4 regions of the Paenibacillus sp. FSL F4-0125 genome follow, and region 1 is predicted to be linked to each of the others. Evidence: riboswitches for the same ligand, from Rfam matches in the RefSeq annotation. Region 1 holds a riboswitch; each other region holds the start of a gene.
The links. Region 1 has a riboswitch for cyclic di-AMP ahead of NST74_RS24695 (TrkH family potassium uptake protein). Riboswitches for the same ligand answer to the same signal wherever they lie in the genome.

Region 1 (8,086 bases):
AAGAAGACAAGCGGCAGGCTGTTCAGCCAGATCACACTGTCAGTGAAACCGGAAGCGCCACCCTCTACAGCCGCAAAATTCGTCATCATGTGCTCAATGAAGAAGGCTCCAAGCGGGATAACGCCTAGCAAGGAATGAATCTTTCTGGAATAAAATCCTTTCATACAAAGTAACCCCTTTCCGATTAAAACAGCGTTTTCATTAATGTGTATTCACCGCCGGAACTACATTTGACACAGGATAACGTTGACTATGTAATGACAAAATGCCTATATTTACCGCTATCCCCTAGTTTCCCGGACTTTGTTTTCTTTTTCACAAAATGTGAATATCTTGTGTCACTTTTCATGTTACTCCTTTTTCCCTTATAAGGGAATTGCAATCTAATTATTAATCGTTATACAATAAACGCATAAGAATAGATTTTATATGATAATAATTCTCATTTGGAGAAGCAACATTTTCCGACAAATCTTTTATTTCCTTATGGAGCAAGAAGTATTGTCTTCAAGGCTATGAATTTCGTCACTACTGTTTATAGATTGCACTACGAGAGGAACATAAGTATGTTTGACGATTTAGATGTTTTTGCAGCGGTTGTGGAGCATTCCAGCTTGAATCGTGCCTCGCGCCAGCTCAATCTGTCCCAACCTGCCCTATCTCGTAAAATCTCCAAGCTGGAAGAACGCCTAGGTGTCGCGCTATTTAATCGTTATGGTAAACGGCTGGAGTTAACCGAGGTTGGGCGTCTCACTTATTCCTACGCACTTGAACAGCGTCAGCAGCGTTCTAAATTTCTGGAGGCTTTGTCTAAATACAAAGAAGGCGAGCCAAAGCTGGTCACCTTAGGGGCATCTCTCACTTCACTACAGACCACTCTGCCTCCACTGGTTAACGCATATATGGAGAAGTACCCGACTGCGGAGCTGAAGCTAATCACAGGCCGAACGCATGAGATTGTCTCCTCTGTCAGTGAAGGGAAATCAGATATAGGTCTGATTGCTTCCTCTATTCAAGAGCCTGGACTGCGCTGTATTTCTCTGTTTGAGGATCAGCTTAGGCTGGTTGTTTCTGAGCATCATCCTCTGAATCAGTCTTCCAAGCTGACCATGGATGATCTGTCCCGACTGCCAATGATCCTTTTCTCCAAAGGCACCTGGTATCGCCGTCTAACGGACGATCTGTTCCAGCGCTGCGGAATTGATCCAGACGTACGTATGGAAATTGACTCCTTCGAAGCCATCGTGCGGCTGCTACCGACGGTCAATGTAGCCGCATTACTACCTAAGTCTTATCTGCGTCCGCAGCTGTTAAACGGTGGTGGACTGGTCTCTCTGCATATTAAAGAGCTGGAGCAGACCCAGCGAACTACCTGTCTGATCTACCGTGACGATGGAACCCTGAGCACAGCGGCCCGCAGCCTGGTGCAGGTTACAGAAGAAATGTTTCTGACAGAACGAGAGAAGTAATCCCTGCCTCTCTCGTGCAACTTAAATTTAAAAAGCCCTCCGTCCAATGAAAGGACGAAGGGCTTAACTATTTATTCTTGGTTTACAACCTCATTCTCAAATCGATCAATACTTTCATTAGAACCAATGAGTACCATTACATCGCCTTCGCTCAAATGATCATGTGCCGTTGGAGCAACGATAATTCCACTTTCCCTGTTCAGGGCAACAATACTGCAGCCATACTTTGCTCTTGTATTTAAATCGGACAAGCTTTTCCCGTTCATGCAGGACGGTACGGTTAGCTCCACGATTTTATAATCTTTTGACAGTTCAATATAATCAAGCAAATTAGGTGTCACAAGCTGATGTGCTACACGAATGCCCATATCCCGCTCCGGAAAAATAACCCGGTCCACGCCCAGCCTGGACAACGCACGACCATGAAGAATCGAGATCGCCTTGGCTACAACTTGCTTCACTCCAATCTCTTTTAACAAAATAGCCGCCAGAATACTTCGCTCCATATTGTCGCCAATCGCTACAATCCCGCAGTCAAAGTTCCGTACACCTAGCGAGCGCATAATCCCCTCATCTGTAGCATCTGCCACTACGGCATGTGTCAAGTGATCGCTCATTTCCTCTACGCGTTCTTCATGGTGATCAATCCCGAGCACCTCGTAGCCCATTTCCATCAGCTCAAGCGCGAGACTTGACCCAAAGCGCCCTAAGCCGATTACTACAAATTGCTGTGCTTTCATTTCTGATTAGCTCCTATCCAATAATTATTTTACCTTCTGGATGCTTATACAATGGTTTACCCTGTTTAGGACCAAGCGCATACACTAAAGTTAATGGACCTAGTCGACCTGCGAACATAGTCAGACAGATCAGAATCTTACCGATGATAGATAGTTCAGGTGTCAGCCCCATCGTTAGCCCTACCGTGGCAAAGGCCGAGGTTGTCTCAAATAAGATCGCTAAGAAATTACTATCCTCTGTTGTGGAAAGTACCATCGACACAGAGAGGATCAATAGTAAAGCTAGTAATGTTAACGTCAACGCTTTATAGATACGCTCCTGCGCCAATCGATAACGGAACAGTACAACATCTTCACGCCCGCGCAGCATCGCGATTACCGCACCAATCATAATGGTAAAGGTAGTAGTCTTAATCCCGCCACCCGTTGAACCAGGTGATGCACCAATAAACATAAGAATAACCATAAAGAACTGAGAGGCTTGCCGGAGTCCAGCAATATCCACCGTATTGGCACCAGCGGTTCGGGGCGATACAGACTGGAAGAATGCTGATAATATTTTGCCGCCGAAATTAAGATTACCCAGTGTGCGCTGATTCGTAAATTCAAATATAAAAATAACCAAAGCACCAATAACAATAAGCCCAGCCGTGGTAGAGAGTACAACTTTGCTATGCAAAGACAATTTACGTTTTACACGAAACTCCACCAGATCAGACATGACAATAAAACCAATACCGCCGGAGACAATCAGAAACATCACCACGATATTCACTAGCGGGTCATATACATAGTCGGTTAAACTCCGAAAATCCCCAAAAATATCAAATCCAGCATTATTAAACATCGACACTGCATGAAATATCCCAAAATAAATGGCCTTTCCCAGCGGCATATCAAACGCCCAACGTATGGACAGCAGGACCGCTGCACAGCCCTCAATGACTAATGAATAAATAATTACTCTCCGGATCAGCCGAACAATCCCCTCCATAGAACCCTGGTTCATGGCTTCCTGCAGGATCAACCTGTCCCGCAAAGAGATTTTGCGTTTCATCATCATGGCAAATAAGGTGGCCATTGTCATAAAACCTAAGCCGCCGACCTGGATAAGCAACATAATCACGGTTTTTCCAAAAAAGGTGAATGTCGTCCCGGTGTCCAGCACCACAAGTCCGGTCACACAGGTTGCCGATGTCGAAGTAAACAATGCATCAATAAAACTCACAGCATTCCCGCTCGTACTCGAAATGGGAAGCATAAGCAGCAAGGCTCCTATCAGAATAATCGATGCAAAACCGAGCACCATAATCTGAGGCGGAGAGAGCTTCAGAAACTTTGATTCAGAAACTCTGCGAAACTGTGAAGCCACTATGCTCACCCTCTTATCTTAATTTAAAGAATTCCAACAAAAAAAGCACTGGAAAACCAATGCTACCCTTGGTTCCTGCAGTAAATTAGCCTACGAGGTTAGCTGACGGATTCGGACTGTGCAGGCTGCCCTATTCGTTCCTAGAACGAAATTCACCCCTGATGAATAAAGTCACCTTTTACGGCGTATACTCATCTTTTCATTACTTCTTATGGTTCCCCCGTTTTCACCTGAAATTCGGCTATATACAATTGCATACAAATTATATCTGTTATTTCGATAAATCACAAAGACACAATTAATGGTGATTCATATGAAAAATGCGGTTTGGAGAGGATGTACCAGAAGGAGTGCCTTTTCTCATCACTTTTCCGTGTTTTCCCTGCAATTGCATCGATTTTCATGAAAAATGAAGAATTGATCACTTTAAATTCATGGTATATATTCAGTTTCCTATTCTATAATATCTCTATTACCCATAAAAAGAATATACGATGATTTTTGTAACTATCATGGCACTAATACTATAATGGAACATAACATTGTCAGTTTACAAGGAGGCGTTACATGAATCCCGTTGGCCAGCCCTTACAGCAACGTGCCCTCTCCAAGAGGCTCATCATCTCGGGCATTATCGGTCTTATTCTATTTATTATGTTTCAGATTGCCCCCTCGGTGCTAAATAGCCCTGCCGGGGAAGATACTACCGTCATCAGTAAGGCGGAAGCCCGCGACAAAGCGATATCATTTGCGGAACAAAAGTTAAACTATACCAAAGCACCAAACGATCAGTGGAATGTACTTTATGAAACGGACTCTTCCTTTTATGGTTATATGTCCCGCGAGAAGCTTTTGGAGGACTACACAAAAAAGAAATTGGATCAACGGTATCCTTTTGACATTTTCCGTGCAACACTTAGTCCTTCAGCGGCACAAGAGCCTACAATCTCCGTTGACCTCAATATGTATACTGGCGCAGTTGTCGCCTTCACACAAGGAGCAGAAGGGTCATCTGCAGAATTGCCAAACAATGTAGCTGCTGGTGCAAAAGAAGAGGACAAGGGTGCTGACTTGTCTTTGGCACAAAAAGAAAATCTTGCCCGCCCCTGGCTTCAGGAATGGGATGTAAATCCCGCCAAGCTGCAAATTGAATCGAATGCAGGAAACTATGGGCTCGTATATACTGACCGTTCCGTTCAGATCGGCGAATCCTTGCTTCACTATTATTTCGATTTCGCTGACGAACAGGTATCCAGCTTTAAAGCCGGATTCACTGCTCCAGCCTGGCATACCTCCTACGTGAAGGACCAGACCTCTCTCGCAGAAAAGCTTACTCTATTCGGTTACGGTCTGCCTACCTTAGCTTTAGGAATTTTGGCACTCATCTACAGCATACTTAGAAGAGAACATACCTCCTTTAAGCGCGGAATTTTCCTAAGCTCGGCTTATTTTGTAATTATGATGATCAGCACCTATAATATGCTTCCTGAATCTTCGGGCGAAGGACTCGAGGCTCAAATCACTTCCGTCATTATGTTCATCATTTATGCCTTATATAGCCTTCTAATGTCCTCCCTGCTCTATTTCTCTTTAGTTGGAGGGGACGGCCTTTGGAAAAAAGAAGAGGGGATGAACCCATGGCCTCGTGCTAAAGAGCCTGGCTATGGTAAATACGTGCTGGATAGTATCCGGGCTGGATACGTCTGGGCATTCGTGCTGCTAGGGGTACAGACCCTTATGTTCATCGTATTGTCATTGACTTTGCAGAACTGGTCCACTACTGACGCTACTCAATCTCCTTACAACATGAGATATGCTTGGCTGCTGCCTATCGTTGCATGGCTCGCCGGGTTATCCGAGGAAGCTATTTATCGTTTTTTCGGAATCCCTATGTTGAAAAAAGTGTTCCGGAGCACGTTCATCGCTTGCCTGATCACCACGCTGGTATGGGCGTTTGGTCATACACTTTATCCGATCTACCCTATCAGCTCCCGTCCTATTGAGCTTACCGTGATCGGGCTGCTCTTCAGCTATATTTTCCTTCGTTACGGCTTTATTGCCGTCATGTTCAGTCATGTCGTGTTTGACAGCATTCTGATGGGCGCTACGCTGATCTTTATGAAGGAAAGCGTGAATGTCGGAGCAGGTATCTTCGCGATTATCATGCCGTTCATAGTCGCCTACATTGTCTACCGGTTTAATCCACCGCAAAAACCTGATCCGAAGCCGGTTGAACCGAAATCTATCATTTAAAGAAGTAACGGGTGGATACCCGATAATAAAAAAGGTGTCACAGCAGAAACCTGCTATGACACCTTTTTTTTGTATTTACGCAAACACGCCCTATGTCGCCGGCTCTTCATCCTTGAGCGCCTCAAGAATTTGACTAGCCAGCTTTTCGCCAATAGAAAGTGATTTAAAATCCTCTATGGAGGCTTCTTTAATTTTCTTTAGCGATCCGAAATGCTTAAGCAACGCCTTGCGCCGCTTCTCGCCTATACCTGGTATGGAGTCCAGCTTAGAGGTAACCATGGACTTCCCGCGCTGCTCACGGTGGAAGGTGATAGCGAACCTATGCACCTCATCCTGAATCCGTTGCAGCAGGTAAAACTCCTGACTATCCCGAGCTAAAGAGACGGGTTCTGGCGGATCTCCAACCAGAAGCTGAGCCGTCTTATGCTTGTCATCCTTAACGAGACCGCAGACCGGAATGAATAACCCCAGCTCGTTCTCCAGAATATCAATAGCTGAAGAAATCTGCCCTTTACCACCATCGACTACGATAAGATCTGGCATCGGAAGGTTCTCTTTCAGCACCCGTTCATACCGCCGCCGGATGACCTCGCGCATCGTTCCATAATCATCCGCACCCACTACTGTACGAACTTTATATTTACGATACTCTTTTCGCGCGGGCTTGCCATCAATGAAGACAACCATCGCAGAGACCGGATTGGTCCCCTGAATATTCGAGTTATCGAACGCCTCGATCCGGCTTAAGCGTTCGAGCCCCAAGCTCTCGCCTAAGCTCATTGCGGCACCAGAGGTACGTACTTCATCTCGTTCAATAAGCCGGAACTTCTCGTCGATTGCGACTGTAGCATTTTGGCAGGCCATACCGACCATCTGCTTCTTGAGTCCACGTTGTGGCACCAGCACTTTGATGCCGAGCCACTCCTGTAGAATAGAGGCGCCACCTGCGGCATCAACAACACCTGCTGCTGATGCTTCCGCAGCGGCGATTTCACGTGCCTCAGCTTCTTCAGGTGATTCGGGGGTATCTTCCCCCTTTTGTAGCTCTTCTTCAGCTGGAGCAGCAATGACAATTGCCGGTTTAGCTTCTTTATCAACCACTGCTTCCTCGTCAAGCACATCCGGTAGAAGAATCTCCTGCGGCAGGGCAGGATTATCACTGTAATACTGCGTCACATAAGACATAAAGTCACTGTAGGCTTCCCCATAGAAAGGAAAGACGGAGGAATGACGCTGGATCATCTTCCCTTGTCTCATGTACAGAATTTGTACACACATCCATCCCTTATCTACGGCATACCCAAATACATCGCGATCCTTAGTATCCGTAGTGTTGATCTTCTGTTTCTCCATTAATGCATCAATATGGATAATTTGATCCCGCAGTTCCTTCGCCCGCTCAAAATATAATTCCTCAGCAGCTTCCTGCATTTTCTGCTGTAAGTCCTTCTTAACCGCATCATGCCCTCCGCTTAGAAAAGCAGCGATATCTTGCGTAATCTGCTCATACTCAGATTTCTGCACTTCCTTCTCACAAGGCGCCAAGCATTGGCCCATGTGGTAGTAGAGACAGACCTCCTTCGGCATTACGCCGCATTTACGGAGCGGATACATACGGTCGAGAAGCTTTTTCGTTTGCTGTGCTGCATAACCATTAGGATAAGGACCAAAATATTTTGCTTTATCTTTAATCACCCGGCGTGTAACTTCAAGCCGAGGGTGAGCTTCATTCGTTATTTTGATATAAGGAAATGTCTTATCGTCCTTCAGAAGAACGTTATAACGTGGCATATGCTTCTTAATCAGATTGCACTCGAGAATGAGCGCTTCCATGTTGCTGGACGTAACAATATATTCGAAGTCAGCAATATTAGCGACAAGTCGCTGAGTCTTACCATTATGACTGCCTGTAAAATAAGAGCGAACCCGATTCTTTAGTACCTTCGCCTTGCCCACATAAATAATGGTGCCTTCTTCATTCTTCATCAGATAGCACCCGGGCAGATCGGGTAATAGAGCCAGTTTGTTGCGGATATTGTCCAAATTGATCCCCTCCAGCTAAATTGGACCCATGATTAGTTGGCTTTTAGCGCACAAAACGCCTCCGGAATGAACCGAAGGCGCTGAGCGGCAGGGCCGAGGCCCGAACAGTAGCATTTAACAATTATTGATGTTTAGCTACGATATTTTTCAGGGATTCTTTGGAGTTCAATCCCACAACTTTATCTACCGGTTGACCGTCTTTGAAGAAG
Region 2 (8,086 bases), 5.5 Mb from region 1:
ATATTGATCGGATTTTGAGAATGCTGCGTCCTTATAATGGTCGGGTTGTGGTAAAAGAATCGGGAATGCATGCAATTGAGGATTATTTAATGTCGCGTTATCAAATGTACTGGCAAGTATATTTTCATCCGGTGACACGCAGCTCTGAGATTATTTTACGACAAATTTTCCGTAGAGCTAAGGAGCTTTTCCAAGAGGGGTACCATTTTAGTTTTATGATTCATCCGCTGGAGGATTTGTTCCGTGGAGAGGTGACAGTGAAGCAATATTTAATGTTGGATGAGGCGCTGGTACAGACGGCTTTTATGCAGTGGACGCTTGAAAAAGATGAGCTATTAAGCGACTTGTGTACCCGTTTTATTCATCGTAAACTGTATAAATATGTTGAGATGGAGAATCTTGATACAGATATGATTACTGAAATTCGCAGCAGTTTTGCGGCAGCGGGACTTCACCCGGAATATGACTTGGAGATTGATTTTCCGACAGATTTGCCCTATGATGTGTTCCGTCCGGGAGAAGCCTTTGACAATAAGCAAATCTTGCTGCTTGATCGACATGATCAGCTGAGGGAAATTTCAGAGGTGTCGGATATTGTACGCTCTATTAGCGGCATTCATCGTGGCAGGTATCATCTGTATTTTCCTCAAGATAAGTTGAGACAAGCGCTTACACGATTGCCATCTTCAATAGCAGAGATTTTTGCAAAATAATACAAGAAAATATGGGATTTTTGACAAGAAGAAACGATGTTTTCGTCTTTTGAAATCAATAACTGCTTCTCGTAGAAATAGACGATACAATAGATGGCGTGAAATTCACACTGTCTTATGTTAAAAAACAACAAGGAGTGACGGCAAAAATGTTTCTGTTTGACACACATACGCATCTGGATGCACCTCAATTCGACGAGGATCGCGAAGAAGTTATCGCTCGTGCTGTAGAGGCTGGCGTTAGTAAGATGATTAATATCGGATTTAATCGGGAGACGATTCCCTCTACGATGAAGCTGGCAGAATCTTATGATTATATTTATGCTGCAGTGGGCTGGCATCCGCAGGATGCGATAGATATGAAAGAAGGAGATCTCGATTGGATCGCTTCTCTGTGCAGTCATAAAAAAGTGGTGGCTATTGGGGAAATTGGACTGGATTATTACTGGGACACCTCTCCCAAGGACGTGCAACATGAGGTTTTTCGCAAGCAAATCGGACTAGCCCGTGAACTAAAGATGCCGATTTGTATTCATGACCGTGATGCCCATGAAGATGTTGTACGGATTTTGCGGGAAGAAAAGGCAAATGAGGTTGGAGGTGTAATGCACTCATTCTCAGGAAGCTGGGAAACGGCAAAAATGTGCTTGAATCTTGGTTTTCATTTATCGTTTGGAGGACCCATTACGTTCAAAAATGCACGAGTGCCAAAAGAAGTGCTTGCGCAGACCCCGTTAGACCGATTATTGATCGAAACGGATGCTCCATATTTGACTCCTCATCCCTTCCGCGGGAAGCGAAATGAGAGTGCTCATGTGAAGTTGGTAGCAGAGGCGGCAGCTGAAATTAAAGGGCTAACATGGGAAGAATTGGCTAAAATTACGTATGCGAACGCACTGGAACGATTTGGGATTGAGTGAAAACGGGAGTAAAACAGGCGAAAAATAGAGAATGGCCGATATATTAAACTTTTTTAATATAAAAACGGCTGAATATTACAATATTTTAACCAAATTTTTGCTTAAACGTGGTTGAATCGTCCTTTACAACATGCATCAAAACAGGATATCATCTTTTCAGTGATGTGAGCTGTGTTATAGTGACAGCCACTGATTCATGGATCGTCTCGCTGAGTCTCCGTATGGAGAACGGGGGAACCAATATTGACCTGTCGCATGCCTGTATTTTGAATACGGCTTCGACGTGCCACAGGACAGTATTTGATTTCTTCACGTGGTCTTTGGGGTGAATTTAAGGGCAACCGCCATGAGCGGGTGACCTGAAATAGGGCGTCTCTCTTTCGTCCGAACCCGACAGCTAACCCCGTAAGCGCAAGTAAGAGAGGCAACCTCGTGCACAAGCATTCTCTATTCTGAATTTGGAGAAGCCACGAAAGAGTCCTCAATTGAACTCTTTTTAGGCTTTTTTATTTTTGAATAAATAGAATGTTGCCCACATACTGTTATATAACAGGGGTGGGAGTAGCTGTGCCGAGCAGGCGATCCATGAGCAGGAGACGCTAAGTTATTAAGTGCGTGTCCTGTGACAATCTCAAATAGTTTCGTCAAAGGAATTCAGTCCTCATGATATACAATTGACGACGGGGCTATGTAAGGAGGATGGAGAGAATGGGCGTATTCCAACCAGAAGTATCCCATGATTCGCAGTCATCCAGCAGGTCTTTCGCACTACGGTGGGAGCAAGTAAATACTCGCGTACTTTTACTTGCAGGCGTGATTTCAGTCGCTATCGCGCTACTTATTCTGCTGTACGTACACGGTCAAAGTAACAAACAATTATTTTTAGTAATAGACGGGCAGACACAGACGCTTGAAACGCGAGAAGCGCTTCTTGGTGATGTGCTGGAGAAAGAGCAAATTTCGCTGCAGCCGCATGATGAACTATCTTTAGGTCTGAGTGATGAAATAAAAGACGGTGACCGTGTCGTTATCAATCGTGCGCAGAAAATTAGCCTTATTGCGGACGGAGCAACAAAAACGTTATATACAACCGAGGATACAATCGGTAAAGCAATTGACAAAATGGGCATCACCCTAGAAGGTCATGATAAGATTTTCCCTTCGTTAGACACCGCCATTTCTGCCAATATGGAGATTAAGATTGTTCGCATCAACAAACAGACTGTACAGCGGACAACTAACTTACCCTTCAGAGTCATCAAGACAGCAGACCCCTCCCTTACTGTGGGAACAGTTAGAGTGGCACAGGCAGGCAAACCAGGCGTCATGATTCAGCATATTGAAAAGATCTACCAAGACGGAGAACTGGCCTCTATGCGCATGATTGGTAAGGAAGTACAAACGGTAACGAAAGATAAAGTTATTGCCGTTGGTACCAAACCACTTCCTAAGCCGGCTGTAGCTAAGACTACAACAACTTCCAAATCAAACACTACTTCCAAAACGGCTAAGGTTAGCGCCAAGACTAATAACGTCACAAGCAAGGCTGGCGTAGACTTTGAGTACAAGAAGATGATTAAGAACGTCTCCATGACAGCTTATTCATCAGAAGAGCCAGGTATAGGTACCAAAACTGCCTCCGGAACACGCGTAACGGAAGGTCGTACAATTGCAGTAGACCCGAATGTAATCCCTATTGGCTGGTGGGTATATATTGAGGGGCTTGGATTCCGCCGAGCTGAAGATACTGGCGGTGCCATTAAAGGCAATAAAGTAGATGTCTATTACGATTCACTGAGCCATGTGCGTAATTTCGGTCGTAAATCACGTACCGTTTATGTGATTGGACCTGTGAAGCCGGAGTTAAATTAGTTCGGAAGCTTTTGCAAATTATTCTTTGATAAGCTATAGTGATGATAACCGTTAAGGAACGCCAGATGATCATTTCGTTGATCGCAGAGCAACCGCTCATCACTTATAAATTCTTTAACCAAAAGAAGAGGAGCGAAACCTCTTCTTTTTTGCTTTTTTTAAATATAAGGAAATATAAGTTTCACGTTATACTTTAGCCTTATATTTCTCGTTTAAACGCTTGCCGTCCTTGAAAGGACGCCGAAGGCGTTTACACTTGGGAAGGAGTCAAGAGATATGATTAAGGAATTAATTGTCGTTGAAGGTAAGAGTGATACCGTCGCTGTTAAACGCGCTGTAGAAGCAGATACGATCGAAACAGGGGGCTCGGCGGTAGACCGGACCGTAATTGCGAAGATCGCGCTTGCTATGGAGCGTAGAGGGGTGATTATTCTTACAGATCCGGATCACGCGGGTGAACGAATTCGTAAGATTGTGTCCGCAAAGGTGCCGGGCTGCAAGCATGCTTTCATTCCGGAGAAGGACGCAACCCGTAAGGGAGATATCGGTGTGGAGAACGCCTCTCCAGAGGCGATTCGTCATGCGCTACGAAACGTACATACCTCTTTTGAAGGAGCACCTGCAATCATTGGAATTGACGATCTAATGGCCGCTGGAATGCTTGTACACCCTCGGGCAGCTGAAAGACGTATGGCACTTGGTAATTTGCTTGGAATCGGATATTGTAATGGCAAGCAGCTGTACAAGCGGCTGGCGATGTTTGGAATTACGCGGGAGGAATTTGCCGGAGCTCTCGCCCAAATTGATCAGGGGGGCATTACTTCATGAGTGGTAGAGAGGAAATTTCAACGCCAAAACGGACAAAAGAGATTATTCAACGTTATGGATTTAAGTTCAAGAAGAGCTTAGGACAGAATTTTTTGATTGATCAAAATATATTGGACAAGATTGTAGACGCTGCTGGGCTAGATAGCGACTCAGGGGCTCTAGAGATCGGTCCTGGGATTGGAGCACTGACGGAGCGTTTGGCGCTAACAGCCGGTGCGGTAACCGCTGTGGAGATCGACCGTAGGTTGATCCCTATTTTAAGGGACGTACTTTCCCCTTACCCGCATGTTAAGGTTCGTAATGATGATGTTCTGAATGTAAACCTGCAGGAGCTGTTTAAGGAAGACTTTTCATCCGTGAACAAGGTAAGCGTAGTTGCCAATTTGCCGTATTATGTGACTACACCGATCCTGATGAAGCTGCTCGAAGAGAAGCTTCCGCTTGATAACATCGTTGTAATGATTCAGAAAGAGGTTGCGGAGCGTATGGCTGCTTCTCCGGGAGGGAAGGAATACGGAAGCCTTAGCATTGCCGTGCAGTATTACAGTGAGCCTGAGCTCGTCTGCATTGTGCCGCGTACAGTATTCATTCCTCAACCTAATGTGGAGTCGGCTGTAATCCGTCTAAAGGTAAGAGAGCGTCCACCGGTAGAAGTTGAGAGTGAGAAGCATTTCTTTGAGGTCGTCCAAGCTTCTTTCACACAGCGTCGCAAAACGATTGCTAACAATCTCAAGGCTCGTTACTTCCCTGAAGAGGGACGTGAACGTCTGGAGGCTTTACTTGCAGAAGCTGGTATTGAACCAACCCGCCGCGGAGAAACGTTAAGTTTAGAAGAATACGCCCGATTGAGCGGTGTTCTGTTGGCTGCTGGAATCGTATAAGCTAAAAACACGGCTAGTTATGAACCAACTGAGGTCTTTGCCCATACGATGGGGTAGAGGTGGTGGTTGTAATGAATTTAGGAGACTTGGTCGTTCGTAAATCGTATGGCGGTGATTTGACTTTTCGTGTAGATCATATTGTGCAGGACAGAGCCGTCATTAAAGGCACAGATTTCCGTCTGTTGGCGGATTCTCCTCTGAATGACTTGGTTCAAGTGCCTCCTACCCGAATTACGGAACGAGGACAACAAGCACAGATTAAAGCGAATGAATCACTGACACAGCTGCGGAAAGACCGACAGGAGCAAAGTCAGCGGAGCGGGAGCGCTCTATCAGAGGGGGCATGGGCTCCATCGCCCAAGGAAGCTGCTTATTTTGAAGTGCCGGGGAAAGTACTACATCTGGATGGCGATCCGGCGTACTTGAATAAGAGTCTGAGCTTATATGAGCAATTGCGGATCCCTGCTGAAGGTCATCATGTTCATGAGTCCGCAATGGCTGACACTTTATACCGGCTGCTGCCCCGCGTGCGTCCAGATATTGTGGTGATTACCGGTCATGACGGGGTGCTGAAGCAACAGCATACTTACGATCTTCACAGTCTGAGCAGCTATAAAAATTCGCAAAACTTCGTAGCTGCTATTAGGGTAGCTAGGGATTATGAGCGAAATTTTGATGCGTTGACGATTGTTGCAGGTGCTTGCCAGTCACATTTTGAAGCGCTGCTGGGGGCAGGGGCGAACTTTGCCAGTTCCCCTGGACGGATATTGATCCATGCCTTAGACCCAGTATACGTAGCTGCAAAATCGTCGTTCACGCCCATTAGGGATACGGTGAATCTGAGTGATGTTTTGAACAACACCATTAGTGGTAATCAGGGAATCGGCGGTATTGAGACCCGTGGCAGCTTCCGTATTGGGATGCCACGTCTGCAGAACCTGTCGGCACTAAAAGTGACACCTTCTGCGATTTAATTGACAGGGGTAGGTCTATTTTCCAAGGCTAATAGGTAAATTGGAGTGGCCAAATAGAATAATGTGAAGAGAGGGTGAGCGATATGCTGACCCTTTTTTTATGTTCAGAGCATATATATTGGGGCGCCCGCAAAGTACCTGGGCACGGATCGAAGCCCCCACTTTGGGGGATTTATTACGTGAAATAACCGCTATCTTTAAAGAACTAAAAGAATATGTTTTCTTGCTTAGTAGCAATCACATTACAGATAACAAGGATATTAGTTCGCCTCTGATTGCCCGCAAAAAAATTCCGTTGACAACCAAATATTCATCATCTATAATTATTTATTTGCTTTGACAAACGCCTGAGAAAGTTGTATAATGGACAAGAAAAGAGGTGGTCGTCAGGCAATGGCTAATAACGCGCTGTTGGAAATTAAACGCAGTCTCGAAGCTCACGTCGGTCATAAGATCACGTTGCGTGCAAACGGAGGTCGTCGTAAAACCGTTGAACGCACCGGTGTCCTGGAAGAAACGTACCCTTCTGTATTTATTGTAAAACTGGATCAGGAGCAGCAAACATTCAAGCGAGTCTCCTATAGCTATGCCGATATCCTTACTGAATCTGTGGAAATCACAGTTTGTGAAGACGATGGGCAGATGCGGATTATGTATATTAAAGCTTAATGTCTCACAGGCAGCTTCCTTTGGAGGCTGTTTTTTATTTCTACGAGAACCGGTTGTCCTTGATAAAGGACGACCGGTTCTTTTTGGCGGTTAACATGTCCGGTGAATGATCCTTGTTCTTAGCAAGCATACTAATTGAGCAATGGGTTTATCATTTACTTTCATAAGGGAGGAATTCCGTAATGAGCCGAAGAAAACGAGGCACGATGTCGGAAGAACTAAAGACGGAGTTAGCCAAGGAGCTTGGTTTTTACGAAACTGTAGAACGTGAAGGCTGGGGAGGAATCCGGGCAAAGGATGCCGGCAATATGGTAAAAAGAGCAATTCAGCTCGCTGAACAAGCTGCCCGGAAATCTTAATCTTTAGGGTGTGAACATTTATTTAACGAATAAGGGTGCGTCCAACTGGCGACACCCTTTTATTATTGGACTTCATTAGAAGTTTTTCATATAATATGTTAAGTTGTTTTTACGGGAAAAGCTGAAGGTGGGTGAACGCCTTGAAAATGTATGAGAAGGCACCAGCGAAAATTAATTTGATGCTGGATGTGCTGCACAAGCGTGCTGACGGTTTTCATGAGGTGGAAATGATTATGACCATGGTGGATCTAGCAGACCGATTAGAGCTGTCTGAGCTGCCAAGGGATACTATTATAATATCAAGTCAAGCGGGTTATATTCCTCTAGATGAGAAGAACCTGGCCTTTCAGGCGGCTAGGCTTATTAAAGAGCGTTATAACGTGAAGAGTGGTGTACATATCCATCTGGACAAAAGAATACCGGTCGCTGCTGGCCTGGCTGGCGGAAGCAGTGATGCAGCAGCTACACTACGCGGCCTTAATCGGCTGTGGCGCCTAGGCATACCTTCACAGGAGCTACAGGAGCTTGGTGCTGAGCTTGGTTCAGATGTGCCGTTCTGCGTTACAGGCGGTACTGCCTTGGCAACAGGTCGTGGCGAAAAGCTGACGCCGATTAAGAACCCTCCGCAATGCTGGGTAGTATTGGCTAAGCCACCTATCAATGTATCGACTGCGGAAGTATACGGACGCGTTCGGAGCAATAATATAGCTGTTCATCCTTCGGCTAGAAGGATGCAGGACGCGATCGAAGCTGGAGATTTTGGGGGCGTGTGTAATCATCTGGGCAATGTGCTTGAGGATGTTACCTTAAAGCTGCATCCAGAGGTACAGCAGCTCAAAGAGGCGATGGTTAAGCTCGGAGCAGACGGAG
Region 3 (8,086 bases), 5.0 Mb from region 1:
ACCGGTAATATGATCGCGGCTGAGATTACTTCAGAGAAGAGCTCACGGATCATGGAGATTCTGATTACAAGTGCCTCACCTTTAGCGCAAATGTTCGGTAAAGTTATCGGTGTCTTCTTAGTAGGATTATTACAGATTGGCGTCATTATCGCAGCGGTAGTTGTCAATCTTAAGCTTCCGCATAATGCAACGATTTTGAAAGATTTAGACCTGGATTTAGGCCAGCTTAATATTAACTTGTTGCTTTATGGAATTGTTCTTTATGTGCTAGGGTATTTCCTCTATGCCTTGATGTATGCAGCTGTAGGTTCGATTGTCAGCCGTACAGAGGATCTTGGCCAAGCGGTTATGCCGATTATGATGTTAGGCTTCGTAGCATTCTATGTTCCGCTGTTTAGTATCTCCAATGCGGATACTCTGCTGGTTAAGGTAGCGAGTTATGTGCCTTTCACCTCTCCATTGACCATGCTGCTCCGAATTGGTGTTGGTGAAGTAGCGATCTGGCAAGTTATTGTATCATTAGCCATCCTGCTTGTTACTACGTTCATCTTTGGGTGGTTGGCTGCCAAGATCTATCGCACAGGCGTATTGATGTACGGCAAACGTCCAAGTATTAAAGAGATCAGAAAAGCGATGAAGGCTTACAAGATCTAATTGGCTTCATATAACTTTTAAGGAGTGGTAATCATGACTAAAAGTGAACAATACAATATGATGCTTTTAATGAGTTCGGTATCTCTGGCTACGGTTAGTAGAATGCTCTCGACCAATGGGTCCGTTTTGATGGATTTCACTCAGGGTGTATTGACTGGTATTGCCATGGTGGGGATGATTGCGGGATTGTGGATGTACGGTAAGGCACGTAAGAGTAAGTCGTAATAGTAGGAAATAAGGAAGCCGCGGCAGATGCCGTGGCTTTTTTATATGCTCGAAAAGAGTAAAAAGCGAAATGATCGCGTTAGAAAAAGTCAGTTCGGTATTTGTGTAATTTTAGTGAAAAAAATGTACAAAAAAGGAATTGGTGATATAAGCTGAGATTAGTCTCTTAAAAAACTTTTTATTTAAAGGGCTATAACGCGATTATTAGAGAGAAAGCATATAGGGGAGAGGTTGAGTGAGCAGGATGAGGTATTTCACTAAGGTGGAATTCGGCAATTATAGGGCGGATAGCGGTGGTGAAAAAGCTGGTTATTATGCTTTGATCTTTTTTGTTTATAATGCCTTAATCATTTATTTATTTTGTTTATCTTTATACTCGAAATAATAATATCCTTGTCCCAATCATTAGTCATACCCTCATAGATTATATTCAATTATATATGAAGTAACTCCCACGGGAGGGTTGAAATACTGAATGTCAGCCCTCCAACTACGCTAGTTAGCTTTTCGGCCAAAGTGAGCTCCGAGGGCTAAACAACGGACAAATTACCGCTGGGCAGCAAATCCTCTTGAGCAGTCATTTGCTCCCGCACATGTCTAAGCTGATCTTTCAGTACAGGAACGCTCTTTTGCAGGATAATGCTAATTTGAGGTAAAGATAGCTTTAGGCCATACCACATCACTTTTACGAGCTGCTCCTCCCAAGGCAGTGCCTTGGCAGACAGGAGAGACCGGCGTGCGTAATAATCGGCGCATTGTCGGATACAAGAGCGGTAGGCTTCGATAGAGAATAGCTGGCTGTCGAAGCTTTTTTGAAGGAATATTTTATGAAGCTCTTTAAAAGTTCGGATAGTAACTTTCTCCGCTTCTGCTGATTGTTGTAACAACATAGAACTGAGCGCATAGATATCATTCGTATTCTTTTGAACACACTCTGCAAATATAGTTCTACGGGGCGATCCGGCAGGTAAGGGGTCAGGCATGATAAACACGATCCTTTCAGAATGGGTTATGGGATGAACCTATAATATTGAAAAGTAAGAAATGGATTTGTTGATAAGCTCGGCGGTATCAGGCTCTGGATAACTATGCTTTTGAAGCGCAATACTGGATACGGTCTTAGATGGTTTATAGTATAGCCGCCCCTCTCTGGAATCTCTTCCACCGGCGACAGCTCTGTACAGACGACCTTGCTCAATATGATCTGCCAAGAATTTCCCCTGCAGCTTGGCTTTTAAATCCTGTAAAGCATCTTGCACTAGCTCAAACTGAGTCTGATCCCACTCTGAACCATGGGTACGTACTTTATCTATCGCTTCCTCAAGCCGGCAGTGGTATATCATTCTGAGAAAAGAACTCCATTTAATAAGGTCGAAGGTTTTGGTATTGACTGAGATAAGACATGCCCCCCAGCTGCTACCCCCTTTACAGGTAAGTTTCAGGATGCCATACCGGCTGCCTGGATCAGCCTCCATACCATAGTGAATAGGCTCAGGTGAATCAAAGACGAATACTTCAATGCGAGATAGTCTTCGCTGGTCCATGACAAGTTTCTCCTTCCTAGGGTTCCAAAAACTTAAGCTCAACATGATGAGTAATGTTAGCCTTCTCTATACAGGCAAGCATTTCAGCTTCGTTCTCACAGACTGCGGCATGCTCCAGCCATAGTCGGAATTTCTGTTTACGTATAATGGATAAATGTAAGGGGAAGGTGCTGCGGGATCTCATTACGTACCAACCAATAGCAACGTCCTTCCAAGGTTTCTTAAAAGCGGCGAGCCACGGAAAACATTGATGTGCCGACCAATCCTGCAGCTGCTGCTTTTCTCTGATATTTTTATATATTTCGTATATAATTCTTCGGTCCATACAGCACTCACAAGTAGAAGGGCTGCTGAAATGGCGCAAGGATTCAATTTGGTTCTGACCAAATGCATAGCCGACAATAGTTCTGTGATGATCCTCTTCGAACCATAACGCTCCAAAGCAAACATAATTTAGACTTATCGGCTCAAGCAGCCCTTGCTGTATTCCCCAATAATAGTGTTTCATTCCTTTCACCCCGTCCAGCATGCTATTACCCGGGTAGGTTCAGGTAACGCAAAAACCGCAGCAAGAGGAGGACCTCTGCTGCGGTTTTGGAATACAGGCATACACACCTGTGCCAAAGCGTGGCGGATCAAGGGTCTCTCTCTTTACGCTTACGAGGTTAGCTGTCGGATTCGGACGGTGAGAGTCGCCCTACCTATGTGAGACTTGAACAGTCTCCTTCGGATTCACCCCAAGTAGGCCATGTGGCCCGATGGTTCCCCCGTTCCCTGCAAATACAGGAACTCAGCGTTGATTGTATTTCGTGAAATAGATTCAATCCGAATCATACTCTTTTCAAGGTGTTTCTGTAAAAGCAGAAAGTGTTCTTTTGAGCGCAATTTGAACCGTATCCTACCAACTCCGACGAAAAATCCTGCCAAATAGGTATTTATTGCGTGTTATCGAGCTTCTTTCTCGTTTAATCTCGACTTCTCGTTTCCTTTCCTATATAGGCGATTTTTGGTGATTTCTCCAGCTGTGGTGAATAAAATCACAGAGTCCGTCCGCTTTTCGCTAATTGATTCAAATTCGAGAAAACAAGAGATATAGAGAGATTGAATATCAAGTAAGCGCTATCCAATGCGAAAATAGTTTTTAATTTGCATTATTTTGGCATCAATCACGTTTTACAATACTTCCTGCATAAGGGTATGATTACTCCTGTTTCAACAACAATCGAATATTTGATCCGCTTAATTTCCGATAAGGAAAGCGGGGGAACCAACAATCGGCAGACGATGTGAGAGTCGGAAGCCGGTTATGGGGTGAATCCTGTAGAAGATATGAGTGAGCTCGCATCTATACAGGTAGGGCGACTCTCACCGCCCGAATCCGACAGCTAACCTCGTAAGCGTATGGAGAGAGGATGAGTGCAATGTGACCGCTAGCGAGCCACAGAGGAGAATCCTTTGTGGCTTTTTGCTGTGCTTTTTTAAGCAAAGCATTTATGGAAAACCTCACGAAGAGGTCGTTATATTCATCATTAGCGGTAGCTTTTCTTTCAAGACCAGGGTGATCAAGCTCTGATCTTACAAGCAAAGCATTTGAGGAGAATAAGAGATGACAGATCAGAATGAATATGTACTGGTATGTGCGCCAACGAAGGCAGGAGAACATTTTATTAAGCTTCTAAAATTTAGAGGCATTAAGATGGCGGGATTGACCAACAACTTGCCTGAGAAGTCCCTACTTGAAGAGATGGGGATTGAGAAAGTCGTTCTAGTAGATACCCGCCATCAGAATACTTGGTTTCGCCCGCCGTTCCCGGTAGGCCGGGTATATCTGTTCGAGAGCAGCTTTACGTTATGCTGCCGCTACATTCAGATGTGCCGCACCTGGACGACACAGCCGATTTTTGTGATCACAAGCTCAATAAATCCTAGATTGGTCTATAAAAGACTTGGTGCAAGTTATGTAATCTATTCCCACAGTGGTGATGCTGATTTTCTGATCGATAAATCACCTCATCAAGGATAAAAGAAGGAGTGCGGGAGATATGATGGATCTGTATATGGTGGCTTCGTTAGCTGTAATTTACGGGTTGTTTTATGGATTTATGCGCTGGTGCGCAGGTGTAGTTGAGGATACAGGGAGGGATAAGCTGTGATTCTAGTCATCGCTGTTACCCTACTGCTGTTTTTATATCTGGTTTACGCATTAATTCATCCGGAGAAATTTTAAGGAGGGGCATTCATGGGCATTTTGCAAATCGTAGCTGTAATCGTCATTCTCATCTTGCTGGTTAAGCCGATGGGCACGTATTTATATCATGTATTTTCTAATGAACCCAATCGTACGGATCGATGGTTTGGAGGCGTGGAAAAAGGGATTTATAAGCTGATCGGACTGAAAAAACGGGAAGGGATGTCCTGGAAAAAGTATGCGCTCAGCTTTGTCTTAACGAATATCGTACTGGTTACTTTCAGCTATATCTTTCTTCGATTGCAGCGGGGTTTACCGCTAAATCCGAATGGAATTGCGGATATGGAACAGACGCTTTCGTTCAATACGGTGATCAGCTTTATGACTAATACAAACCTGCAGCATTACAGCGGGGAGACGGGACTTTCGTATTTTTCACAAATGGCTGTCATCACGATGATGATGTTCACGTCTGCAGCGAGCGGATTTTCAGTTGCGGTTGCTTTTGTCAGAGGGATCACAGGACGCAAATCAGTCGGGAACTTCTTCGAGGATTTCGTCAAAGCACATATTCGTGTGTTCATTCCGCTGGCTCTGCTAGTTTCATTGGTACTGGTAGGACTACATGTGCCGCAAACCCTCAAGCCATCACTTGAAGTCACTACACTAGAGGGGCAAACGCAACAGATTGCTATCGGTCCAGTAGCTTCACTGGAATCGATCAAGCATTTGGGCACGAACGGAGGCGGCTTCTTCGGGGCCAATTCATCGCATCCTTTTGAGAATCCTAATCCACTTACGAACGTGCTGGAGATTCTTTCTATGTGGATGCTGCCAGCTTCGCTCCCTTATATGTACGGACTGTTTGCTAAGAACAAACGTCAGGGCTGGGTTATTTTTACCGCAATGATGACCTTGTTCGTGCTACTGCTGGGACTGAACTATTATGCTGAATCAAAGGGTAATCCGGCGATCAATGCACTAGGAATCGAATCTTCGCAAGGCAGCATGGAAGGTAAAGAGGTACGCTTCGGCATTCCGCAGTCTTCCTTGTTTACTTCAGTAACAACCGCAGCTACGACAGGTAGTGTTAACAATATGCATGATACGCTGACACCACTGGGAGGTATTACGCCTCTGGCACTGATGATGCTCAACAATGTCTTTGGGGGTAAAGGTGTCGGACTGATCAATATGCTGATGTATGCGATTCTGGGTGTCTTCCTGTGCGGTCTGATGGTCGGCAGGACACCGGAGTTTCTCGGACGGAAGATAGAGGCCAAGGAGATGAAGCTGATTGCCATTGCGATCCTTGTTCATCCGTTCATTATCCTAGTGCCAACCGCAGCTGCGTTCCTGACCGATTTGGGGCAAGGGGCGATTACGAATACTGGATTCCATGGGCTCAGCCAAGTGTTATATGAATATGTCTCTTCTGCCGCGAACAATGGCTCAGGATTTGAGGGGCTTGCGGACAACACAACCTTTTGGAATGTTACAACCGGGATTGTCATGCTGCTAGGCCGTTATGTCTCGATCATCGCAATGCTGGCAGTAGCAGGTTCTTTACTTCAGAAGAAGCCAGTTCCTGAGACCATTGGTACATTCCGCACAGACAATGGTCTGTTCACGGGAATTCTGATTGGTACCGTAGTGATTATCGGTGCGCTGACGTTCCTGCCGGTCATTGTACTCGGCCCCATTGCAGAATATCTAACCTTACGGTAGGAAGAGGGAGAATAAGATGAGTACTGTAAAAAGAAAAAAGCTGCTAACGGGACCCATACTCCTTAGCGCTGTAAAGGATAGTTTTATAAAGCTTAACCCAGTAACGCTAATCAAAAATCCAGTCATGTTCGTGGTAGAGGTCGGTACGATCATTGTCCTCCTCATGGTGCTGGCTCCTGGATATTTTAATGCAGAGGAATCGATAGGCTTCAATATCACAGTGTTGTTCATTCTGCTATTTACAGTGCTGTTTGCGAACTTCGCTGAAGCACTGGCGGAAGGCCGGGGTAAAGCCCAAGCCGATTCACTCAAGAAAACGAAACAAGATATCACAGCTAACAAAATCGTTGGAGGGTCGGTGAAGACAGTATCCTCCTCCGAGCTGCGTAAAGGAGATCTCGTCATCGTCAGCCAGGGAGAACTCATCCCTGGTGACGGTGAAGTGATAGAAGGGCTGGCTTCCGTAGATGAATCAGCGATTACAGGTGAATCTGCACCTGTAATCAAGGAAGCCGGTGGGGACTTTGGTTCCGTTACAGGCGGTACACGGGTCGTCAGTGATGAGATTAAAGTAAGAATTACAAGTGATCCTGGTGAGTCGTTTCTAGATCGAATGATCTCCCTTGTGGAAGGGGCGAAACGTCAGAAGACACCTAATGAAATCGCGCTAAATACACTTTTGATCAGTCTGACATTGATTTTCCTGATTGTAGTAGTGACCTTGCGGCCGATTGCAACGTATCTAGGTGTTGAACTTGATATTCCCGTCATGATCGCCTTGTTGGTCTGTCTGATCCCGACAACAATCGGGGGACTGCTCTCCGCAATCGGAATCGCGGGTATGGACCGGGTGACCCAGTTTAATGTACTCGCGATGTCGGGTAAGGCCGTTGAGGCTGCCGGCGATATTAATACGATGATCTTAGATAAGACCGGTACGATTACCTTTGGAAACCGGATGGCGAGTGAATTTGTACCTGTCGGGGATGAATCGGAAGCGGAGCTTACAGCATGGGCGGCCATTAGTTCCTTGAAGGATGAGACACCTGAAGGACGATCTGTTATTGAGCTGGCCAAGAAGCTGGAACGCAGCTATGACAGTAAGCTTGCTGAAGGTGGGGCATTCGTAGAGTTTAAGGCAGAAACACGGATGAGTGGTATTGATCTGCAAGATGGACGCTGTGTACGTAAAGGTGCGGTAGACTCCGTGAAGAAATGGGTACAGTCTAAAGGCGGAATCATTCCCGCCAACCTCGATAGTAATTCTGATGCCATCGCTCGGATGGGGGGAACTCCGTTAGCGGTTGCGGTAGATAATCGGATCTATGGACTTATTTACTTGAAGGATACGGTTAAACCGGGCATGAAAGAGCGGTTTGATGAGCTGCGGAAAATGGGGATCAAGACCATTATGTGTACGGGTGACAATCCGCTGACCGCAGCTACAATTGCTCGCGAAGCGGGTGTAGATGATTTTATCGCGGAAAGTACACCTGAGGATAAAATAGCAGTCATTCGGCGCGAACAGAACGAGGGCAAGCTGGTTGCCATGACAGGGGATGGTACAAATGATGCCCCTGCCCTTGCCCAAGCTGATGTGGGCTTAGCCATGAACAGCGGTACGACAGCCGCTAAGGAAGCGGCCAATATGGTCGACTTGGACTCCGACCCTTCGAAGATTATTGAGGTTGTTGCGATTGGTAAACAGCTGCTGATGACGCGGGGCGCATTGACAACCTTTAGTATA
Region 4 (8,086 bases), 2.0 Mb from region 1:
AACGGCGGGTAGAACAGGAGCAACAAAAGCAGAAGACGAGAATTTTAATTATTGGTTCCATTGCTTTAGTAGTCATCATTTTTGTTGGATTGTTTATGTTAGCTTCGAAAGATGCCGCAAAAAATGCCACTACGGGAGAACCAGTGGAATTCAATTACAGTGAGCTACCTAGAGTCGGTAAAGAGGATGCACCTGTTAAAATTGTTGAATTTGGTGATTTAAAATGTCCAGCGTGTTCCCAATTTGCAACTTCAGTTAAACCGAAGATTGTTCAAGATTTTGTCAACGAGGGAAAAGCAGCGCTCTACTTTGTAAATATGGCTTTCGTTGGTCCAGATTCTGAGACTGCCTCACTTGCTGCATTATCTGTATATCATCAGAATAAAGATGAATTCTGGAAATTCTACGATGCTGTATATGCACAGCAAGGTGATGAGAGCGAAGAATGGGCAACTGAAGATTTCTTAGTAAGCCTTGCGGAGAAAGAGAAGTTAGCTATCGATTACGAACTGCTACGTAAAGATATCAAGGATCGTACGTATGCAGATGACCTAAATAAGGGCATGCAGCTAGCTACTGAAGCAGGGGTAACTACAACGCCATCCCTTTACATCAATGGAGTAAAGACTGCGGATCCATTTAACATTGAAGCGATTTCAACTGAAATTAATGACGCCGCAAAAGCTGTGGAGGCAAAGTGACAAAGTTCCTATCTTTTTGCAAGCGTAACTGCCTGTATCTGGCCTGGTTCGTCTCTTTAGTTGCTGTTGCCGGTAGCTTGTATTTGAGCGAAGTATTGAAATATGAACCTTGTAAGCTTTGCTGGTTCCAGCGAATTTTCATGTATCCTCAGTTATTCCTCTTGGGAATTGCAACGTTTCGAGGGGATAAACGGATTATCCCTTATGTACTTCCACTAAGCTTGATTGGTGGCAGTATCTCGATCTATCATTATGCGGAACAGAAAATTCCTGCGTTAAGTAAAGTTCTTCCTTGTACAATTGGTGTTCCTTGTAATAAGGATTACTTGAACTTTTTTGGATTCATTACGATACCATTCCTTGCGTTAATCGCTTTTGCTTTAATTAGTATTTTACTTTGGTACGGACGTAAGGAAGAAGAAGTGATGGAGTTAGATACAGAGGAAAGTTTAGGATTTTGATTTTTTAACTTTAAGTGATCCGAAAAAATGTGAAAAGTGATTAAAAACACGATCCAGAGGGATAATTGAAGAGAATGAAAGAGAGCATCCAATAAGACGCTGTATTTGCGCTTACTGGATGTTTTTTCATTCTTTTTTCATTTTTTTCAACGCTTTACTGTAACCACTTTGTAGACTAATATTAGACCTTGTGAGAAGTTGAATATGCGCTGAATTTTCTTAGGAAAAACGGGGGAACCAAACTTGGCATTCGTGCCAATGGGGTGAATCGGAATGGGTCGATTGGACTTAAACCGTAGGGCTATACCACAGCCCGAATCCGCCAGCTAACCTCGTAAGCAAAGGTGGGATAATGACCATGCATAGCATGCGGATCATTTCCGTATGCTATTTTTAGTGTCTGCATTTATGAAATCCACCAATGAAAACAGCGCGCGGAATTTCCGTTTCAGCTCCCAAAGAAAGGAACTGTATCCACCATGGTAAGCAAGGTAAAACGACTATTGATCGGGCGTCCGATGAAGTCGAACGAACTCGATCATGAAAAGTTATCCAAGGTTAAAGCACTGGCTGTCCTGTCTTCTGATGCGCTCTCGTCTGTAGCCTACGGAACGGAACAAATTCTGATTGTACTAGTGGCTGCAGGGTTTACTGCCATCTGGTATTCCCTGCCAATTGCATTAGCCGTATTGGGCCTGCTGGCCATCTTGATTTTATCCTATCGGCAGACGATCTACGCTTATCCTCAGGGAGGCGGAGCTTACATCGTTGCCAAGAGTAATCTTGGTGTTCCGACAGGGCTTTTAGCAGGAGGGTCTTTGTTAGTGGATTACATTCTGACCGTTGCTGTTAGTGCGTCGGCAGGGACGGATGCGATCACATCGGCTTTTCCAAGTCTTCATAATCACACCGTTCTTATTGCAGTATCCGTTATTATTCTTCTTACTTTAATTAATCTTCGCGGAGTTACAGAATCAGCTTCATTCATCGCAATCCCAGTGTATTTATTCGTGGTGTCGATTGTAGTGTTGATTATCTCCGGTATTATTAAATATGCAGCAGGTGGCGTGCATGCGAATGTCCCTGAAATTGGCGCTGCTGTTTCTAATGTTAGTTTGTTTCTACTATTAAAAGCCTTCAGTTCTGGCTGTTCAGCTCTTACGGGTGTAGAGGCTGTATCTAATGCTATTCCAAACTTTAAAGCACCTGCAGAAAAGAATGCAGCCAAGACCTTAATGGTCATGGGAGTTATACTTGGATTTATGTTCACAGGCATCACACTCCTGGCGTATTGGTACGGCATAGTGCCTGACGAAAAGGCCACAGTTGTTTCTCAGATCGCTGAATCGACCTTTGGTCGCGGAACTTTATATTTTTTCATTCAAGGTATCACAGCAGTAATTTTGTTCTTGGCGGCTAATACGGCATACTCAGCGTTCCCGCTGCTTGCATTTATGTTTGCAAAAGATAAATATATGCCGCATGCTTTTATGGTTCGTGGTGACCGTCTAGGCTTCTCCAATGGTATTATTTTTCTAGGTGTTCTGTCAGCTCTGCTTGTAGCTGCATTCCACGGAAATACAGAAAGCCTGATTCCTCTTTATGCGGTTGGTGTCTTCATTCCTTTCACATTGTCTCAGCTAGGAATGATGGTTCATTGGTTTAAAACCAAACCAGCGGGATGGAAAAAAAGATTTGTTGTAAATACCATTGGTATGCTGACTACATTGACGATTACGCTTATTTTTATCATTACTAAGTTCTCAAGCGTATGGATGGCTTTCATTTTCTTACCTGCTGTAATGTTCGTGTTCTACCGTATCCACAAGCACTATTTGAATATTGCTGATGAGCTTCGTATATGTCCAAGTACAGATAAACCTTTGATTAAAGGCAGCACGGTTGTTGTCCCTGTTGCCGGTGTAACACGTGCTGTACTGCATTCCATTAGCTATGCCAAGTCTTTAACGGATAATGTTGTAGCAGTATATGTTGGATTTGATGAAGAGGACATCCAAAAGATGGAGCAACGGTGGGAGGAATGGAACCCAGGTGTACGCCTGATTGTACTCCGTTCCAGATATCGCAGTATTATTCGTCCGTTACTGAAATTTATTGATACAGTGGAGTGGAAGACCGCAGCAACGGATCATATCACGATCCTGATCCCACAATTTATCACTAAGCATTGGTGGCAAGCTGTACTTCATAATCAGACCAGCTTTTTAATCCGTTCTTACCTAATGAATTCAAAAGATGTTGTGGTAGCGACTGTCCCTTATCATTTGAATAAATAGTGAACCCTTAAGGAGAGGCTATATCCGGAACGTTCGGAATATAGCCTTTTTTGTATTTTAAAGAAGGAAATTGTTACAAATCCACAAAATTTAAAATTTATATGTTGACATAGAGAATGAGAATCAATATCATTTAAAAGTGAGATAGAGACAGTCAACATCTTTGAGAAAACATAGCTTGTACACACTAGGAGGGTATTAGATGTTTTGGTTTAACAGAAAAAGATTTGGAAGCATGAAATTAACGATGGTCGGATTAATGGTGATGGTGCTATTTTTATCCGCTTGCGGTAATAATAATTCCGGTAACGCATCAAACACAGGATCAGAGCCTACAGCAGCACCTACTGCTGAAGCCACAGAAGCTCCTGCAGCGCCTAAGACGTTAACGGATGCAATGGGGCATGAAGTAACGATTCCGGCTAATCCAACGCGTGTACTGGGTTCTTATTTGGAGGATGCTCTGGTAACTCTGGGTGTGACTCCAGTAGCACAATGGTCCGTACCGAATGGTGTTCAGGATTATCTGGCCGCTGAATTGAAAGATGTGCCTACCATTAGCTACGATCTTCCGCTCGAGGCAGTAACCAGCTTTGCTCCGGATCTTATTCTCATCCCATCGGAGTCTTCTGTACAGAACGGTATCTACGACCAACTGAATAAGATTGCACCGACTTATGTGATTGGGGATGAACTAAATCAAGATTGGCGTAAATCGCTGCTCAAGATTGGTGAAATTCTGAACAAGACCCCTGAAGCAGAGAAAGCCATTAAAGAGTATGAAGACAAAGCGGCTGCTGCGAAAGAAGAGCTTAAAGGAGCTATTGGTCAAGAGTCCGTGGCGATTTTATGGTTGGTACAAAAGAACTTCTATATTGTAGATGAAACACGCAGTAGTGGTGCTGTGTTATACACAGACCTTGGTGTAACGCTGCCTAACTTAGTAACAGAAATTCCTGTTGGCACAAGAGCTATTTGGAATCCAATCTCACTAGAGAAGCTTTCTGAGCTGACGGCAGATCATATTATTCTTGTAAACAGTGATAAGACTGAGGGTTCGGAGATCCTGGACAGTGCAATTTGGAAAGGTATCCCGGCTGTAAAAGCTGGTAATGTGCATGAAATGAGCTCAACAAGCAGCTGGTTATACAGTGGTGCGAACGCTGGCGGTAAAATTATTGATGATGTGTTAAAAAGTCTTGTGAAATAAAAAGTCGTAATTCACCATGAATGAGACTGATCTTTTGGTGGGGAAGGGCGTGCAGATCAAGTATCTTAGGATACTAAGATCTGCACCATTTTTTTATAAACCATTCCCATATTACGGAAAAACTACTCCTACAATTGTACAACCTAATTTTTTTTGCGATAATGAGAATGATTGTTGTTATCATATAGACTAATGTAACTATCGATTAAGGAGACGACTCATGGTTTCACCCTCAGATTTCGCTCATCGCAATAAAAATGATACAAAAAAAGCTCTACATACCCGACCGGCAGCTGCAATGGGTATTCTAGTGATTGGACTTGCTGCTATTGCCTTTGGACTGGCACTTTCAGTCTCGGTGGGTGCGGCAAATATCAAGCTAGCTACGGTATGGGAAGCAATATTTCATTTCAATCCAGATTTACAGCAGCATCAGGTGATAAGAGAACTGCGATTTCCACGCGCGATAGCAGGTGCTATGGTCGGTGCTTGCTTCGCAGTAGCAGGGGCAATCATGCAAGGGATGACAAGAAACCCGCTGGCGGATTCAGGTCTGTTAGGCTTGAATGCGGGAGCAGGTGTAGCGCTGGCCATAGTTTTTGCTTTTGCACCTTCGCTCTCTTTCACTTCACTTATGTTGTTTTGTTTTATAGGTGCCGCTGTAGCCTCATTTATCGTATTCGGAATCGGGTCGCTATCTTTTAATGGCCTTACACCGTTACGTTTAACGCTCGCAGGCTCTGCGGTAAGTGCATTACTGGTTGCTGTGAGTCAGGGTATAGCTATTCTTTTTAACTTATCCCAGGATATTGCCTTCTGGCTGGCTGGCGGAATGGGTGGGGCAAGCTGGACTCAGATCAAGATTGTTTTTCCTTGGGTGTTCGTGGCATTAATCGCAGCGATGATATTATCGCGGTCCGTCACTTTGCTCAGCTTAGGAAGAGAAGTTGCCGTTAGTCTGGGGCAGCGGACAAGATTAGTGCAGTTGGCATGTATGATTGTTGTAGTCGTTCTTGCCGGAAGTGCAGTCTCAATGGTTGGCCCGATTGCTTTTATAGGACTAATTATTCCACATGTTACACGTTATTTCATTGGTGTAGATTATCGCTGGATTATTCCTTGCTCGGCGATTCTAGGGAGCTTATTGATTATCTTTGCGGATATCGCCGCTAGAATGATAAATGCACCTTATGAAACGCCGCTAGGCGCTTTAATAGCCATCATCGGTGTACCTTTCTTTATTTACTTAGCGAGTAAGCGTAAGGGGGAGCTGTAATGCACAGATTAACCCTTTCTCCTAATGAAAAAGAACGCCGCACACGCGCCATTACAGTGTTATCGCTGCTTGCCATTTTGATCGTTGTTGTATTTATTGTCAGTATGAATACAGGATTTATGCGTCTATCCCCCCGGGAGGTATTACATACACTGCTGGGAGATGGAACTCATCAGCAAAAGCTAATCTTATTTGATTTCAGATTACCTCGCATCGTTATTTCATTGTTAGTTGGAGCAGGCTTTGCAGTGTCAGGCTGTATCTTACAAAGTCTCGCTCGGAATGCACTTGCTGAACCGGCTACGCTGGGCATTAGTGCGGGTGCAGGTTTTGCGGTAATCATTTTTATCTCGTTTTTTCCGGCTACAACAGCAGCTCCGGTATTCGTCTTGCCGCTTTTAGCGCTTGGAGGAGCTAGCTTAACCGCCGCTTTAATCTATATTCTTGCATATCGGAAAGCAGATGGTCTGTCTCCAACAAGGTTGATCCTTATCGGGATTGCGGTCGCTGCCGGAATCAATGCTTGCCAGCTTGTGTTGGCCCTTCGGCTTGATCCTAATAATTATCAATTTGTAGCGACTTGGATCGCCGGGAAAATATGGGGTGGCGATTGGAGATTTGTCCTTGCGCTGCTGCCTTGGATAGCGATTCTGTTACCGTTCGCCTTCTATAAGGCGCAGATTCTTAATGTATTGAATCTAGGAGATCATACTTCATTAGGACTTGGAATGCGCGTGGAGAAGGAACGTATTCTCCTTCTGGTAACAGCAGTAGCACTTGCCGGCTCCTGTGTCGCTGTAAGCGGAGGGATAGGCTTTGTTGGTCTAATTGCACCACATCTAGCCCGCAAGCTTGTGGGACCCCGTCATCAGGTATTATTACCGGCTAGTGCTTTGACAGGGGCACTCCTTATGATTACTGCGGATACCATCGGAAGATGGGTGCTGCAGCCTGCAGAAGTTCCAACAGGCATCGTGGTTGCGATCATTGGTGCACCTTACTTTTTGTATTTACTCGCCAAATCAAAAGCGTAAAACTAAGCTCTTTCTTACGAAGCAAGATAAATTCTGTAGTTCATTCTAGGAGCATAGCTTCATAAACTTTTAAGGAGTGGTTAACATGTCAGAACGTTTGAATACAGAAGAATTAAGTATTGGGTATGCAGAGGCTACAATTGTTAAAGGTTTGAACTTATCCATCCCTACTGGAAAAATCACCGCACTAGTGGGCGCTAACGGCTCTGGTAAATCTACAATTCTTAAAACTATGGCCCGGATCATGAAGCCTAAGAGCGGCAGCGTGATGCTGGACGGCAAATCGATCCATAACTTTTCTACGAAAGAGGTAGCTCGTCAGCTTGCGATCTTACCGCAAAACCCAACGGCTCCAGACGGACTAACGGTCTCTGAACTTGTCAGCTATGGTCGCTTCCCGCATCAAAAAGGATTCGGCACAATGACAGCGGAGGATCGCAGCATTATCTCTAACGCGATCACTGTTACAGGGATGGAGCCTTTCCATGACCGTCCGATTGACCGCTTGTCCGGAGGACAACGTCAGCGTGCTTGGATCGCAATGGCATTGGCACAAGAAACAGACATTCTATTCCTAGACGAACCAACAACATTTCTAGATATGGCGCACCAGCTTGAAGTTCTACAGCTTCTGCAAAAGCTGAATGAGGAAGAAGGCCGTACCATTATTATGGTAGTGCATGATCTGAATCATGCTACTCGTTATGCGCAGCATATGGTAGCTATTAAGTCCGGTACTGTGGTTAGTGAAGGCTCACCTACTGAAGTTATGACACCAGATGTACTGCGGGAAGTGTTTGGAATTGAGGCGGATATTGTGCCAGATCCACGCACCGGTGTGCCGCTGTGCCTTCCTTACGAGCTTGCAGCCTATAAAGCGGTGTAAACATTATTGAAAATCATACAACGAACAGGCTCCCGTCATTGACAAGGGAGCCTGTTCGTTGTTACAGTTGTGGTTGCCTACAATTCCATGATACCACTACTTGAAATAGATCAAAGAACCATCATTTTCACATGGTTAAAGGAGCATGAAACATGAATATTGACAAAATTCAAGATGACCTAGAGCAATTAATGACTGCAGGAATAGTGAAGAGTCATGAA

Region 2: linked by a shared signal. The riboswitch ahead of NST74_RS00190 (3D domain-containing protein) and the one ahead of NST74_RS24695 (TrkH family potassium uptake protein) in region 1 are both predicted to bind cyclic di-AMP.
Region 3: linked by a shared signal. The riboswitch ahead of NST74_RS02620 (hypothetical protein) and the one ahead of NST74_RS24695 (TrkH family potassium uptake protein) in region 1 are both predicted to bind cyclic di-AMP.
Region 4: linked by a shared signal. The riboswitch ahead of NST74_RS15950 (APC family permease) and the one ahead of NST74_RS24695 (TrkH family potassium uptake protein) in region 1 are both predicted to bind cyclic di-AMP.

The regions. Positions count from the first base shown of each region.
Region 1 is NZ_JBBOZJ010000001.1:5,566,830-5,574,915, forward strand. It holds gene NST74_RS24680 (succinate dehydrogenase cytochrome b558 subunit) at 1-164, opposite strand, end outside; gene NST74_RS24685 (LysR family transcriptional regulator) at 567-1,469, shown strand; gene NST74_RS24690 (potassium channel family protein) at 1,541-2,209, opposite strand; gene NST74_RS24695 (TrkH family potassium uptake protein) at 2,223-3,518, opposite strand; cyclic di-AMP (ydaO/yuaA leader) riboswitch at 3,653-3,834, opposite strand; gene NST74_RS24700 (CPBP family intramembrane glutamic endopeptidase) at 4,149-5,834, shown strand; gene uvrC (excinuclease ABC subunit UvrC) at 5,925-7,883, opposite strand; gene trxA (thioredoxin) at 7,999-8,086, opposite strand, start outside.
Region 2 is NZ_JBBOZJ010000001.1:40,394-48,479, forward strand. It holds gene NST74_RS00180 (HD domain-containing protein) at 1-713, shown strand, start outside; gene NST74_RS00185 (TatD family hydrolase) at 863-1,633, shown strand; cyclic di-AMP (ydaO/yuaA leader) riboswitch at 1,831-2,060, shown strand; gene NST74_RS00190 (3D domain-containing protein) at 2,342-3,505, shown strand; gene rnmV (ribonuclease M5) at 3,782-4,333, shown strand; gene rsmA (16S rRNA (adenine(1518)-N(6)/adenine(1519)-N(6))-dimethyltransferase RsmA) at 4,330-5,214, shown strand; gene yabG (sporulation peptidase YabG) at 5,286-6,188, shown strand; gene veg (biofilm formation stimulator Veg) at 6,582-6,857, shown strand; gene NST74_RS00215 (small, acid-soluble spore protein, alpha/beta type) at 7,040-7,216, shown strand; gene ispE (4-(cytidine 5'-diphospho)-2-C-methyl-D-erythritol kinase) at 7,357-8,086, shown strand, end outside.
Region 3 is NZ_JBBOZJ010000001.1:575,176-583,261, forward strand. It holds gene NST74_RS02595 (ABC transporter permease) at 1-654, shown strand, start outside; gene NST74_RS02600 (hypothetical protein) at 688-879, shown strand; gene NST74_RS02605 (hypothetical protein) at 1,410-1,769, opposite strand; gene NST74_RS02610 (hypothetical protein) at 1,902-2,423, opposite strand; gene NST74_RS02615 (hypothetical protein) at 2,440-2,931, opposite strand; cyclic di-AMP (ydaO/yuaA leader) riboswitch at 3,064-3,229, opposite strand; cyclic di-AMP (ydaO/yuaA leader) riboswitch at 3,650-3,839, shown strand; gene NST74_RS02620 (hypothetical protein) at 4,030-4,446, shown strand; gene kdpF (K(+)-transporting ATPase subunit F) at 4,573-4,650, shown strand; gene kdpA (potassium-transporting ATPase subunit KdpA) at 4,663-6,339, shown strand; gene kdpB (potassium-transporting ATPase subunit KdpB) at 6,356-8,086, shown strand, end outside.
Region 4 is NZ_JBBOZJ010000001.1:3,613,329-3,621,414, reverse strand. It holds gene NST74_RS15960 (DsbA family protein) at 1-701, shown strand, start outside; gene NST74_RS15955 (disulfide oxidoreductase) at 698-1,162, shown strand; cyclic di-AMP (ydaO/yuaA leader) riboswitch at 1,360-1,518, shown strand; gene NST74_RS15950 (APC family permease) at 1,642-3,459, shown strand; gene NST74_RS15945 (iron-hydroxamate ABC transporter substrate-binding protein) at 3,662-4,669, shown strand; gene NST74_RS15940 (FecCD family ABC transporter permease) at 4,890-5,945, shown strand; gene NST74_RS15935 (FecCD family ABC transporter permease) at 5,945-6,979, shown strand; gene NST74_RS15930 (ABC transporter ATP-binding protein) at 7,065-7,865, shown strand; gene murB (UDP-N-acetylmuramate dehydrogenase) at 8,018-8,086, shown strand, end outside.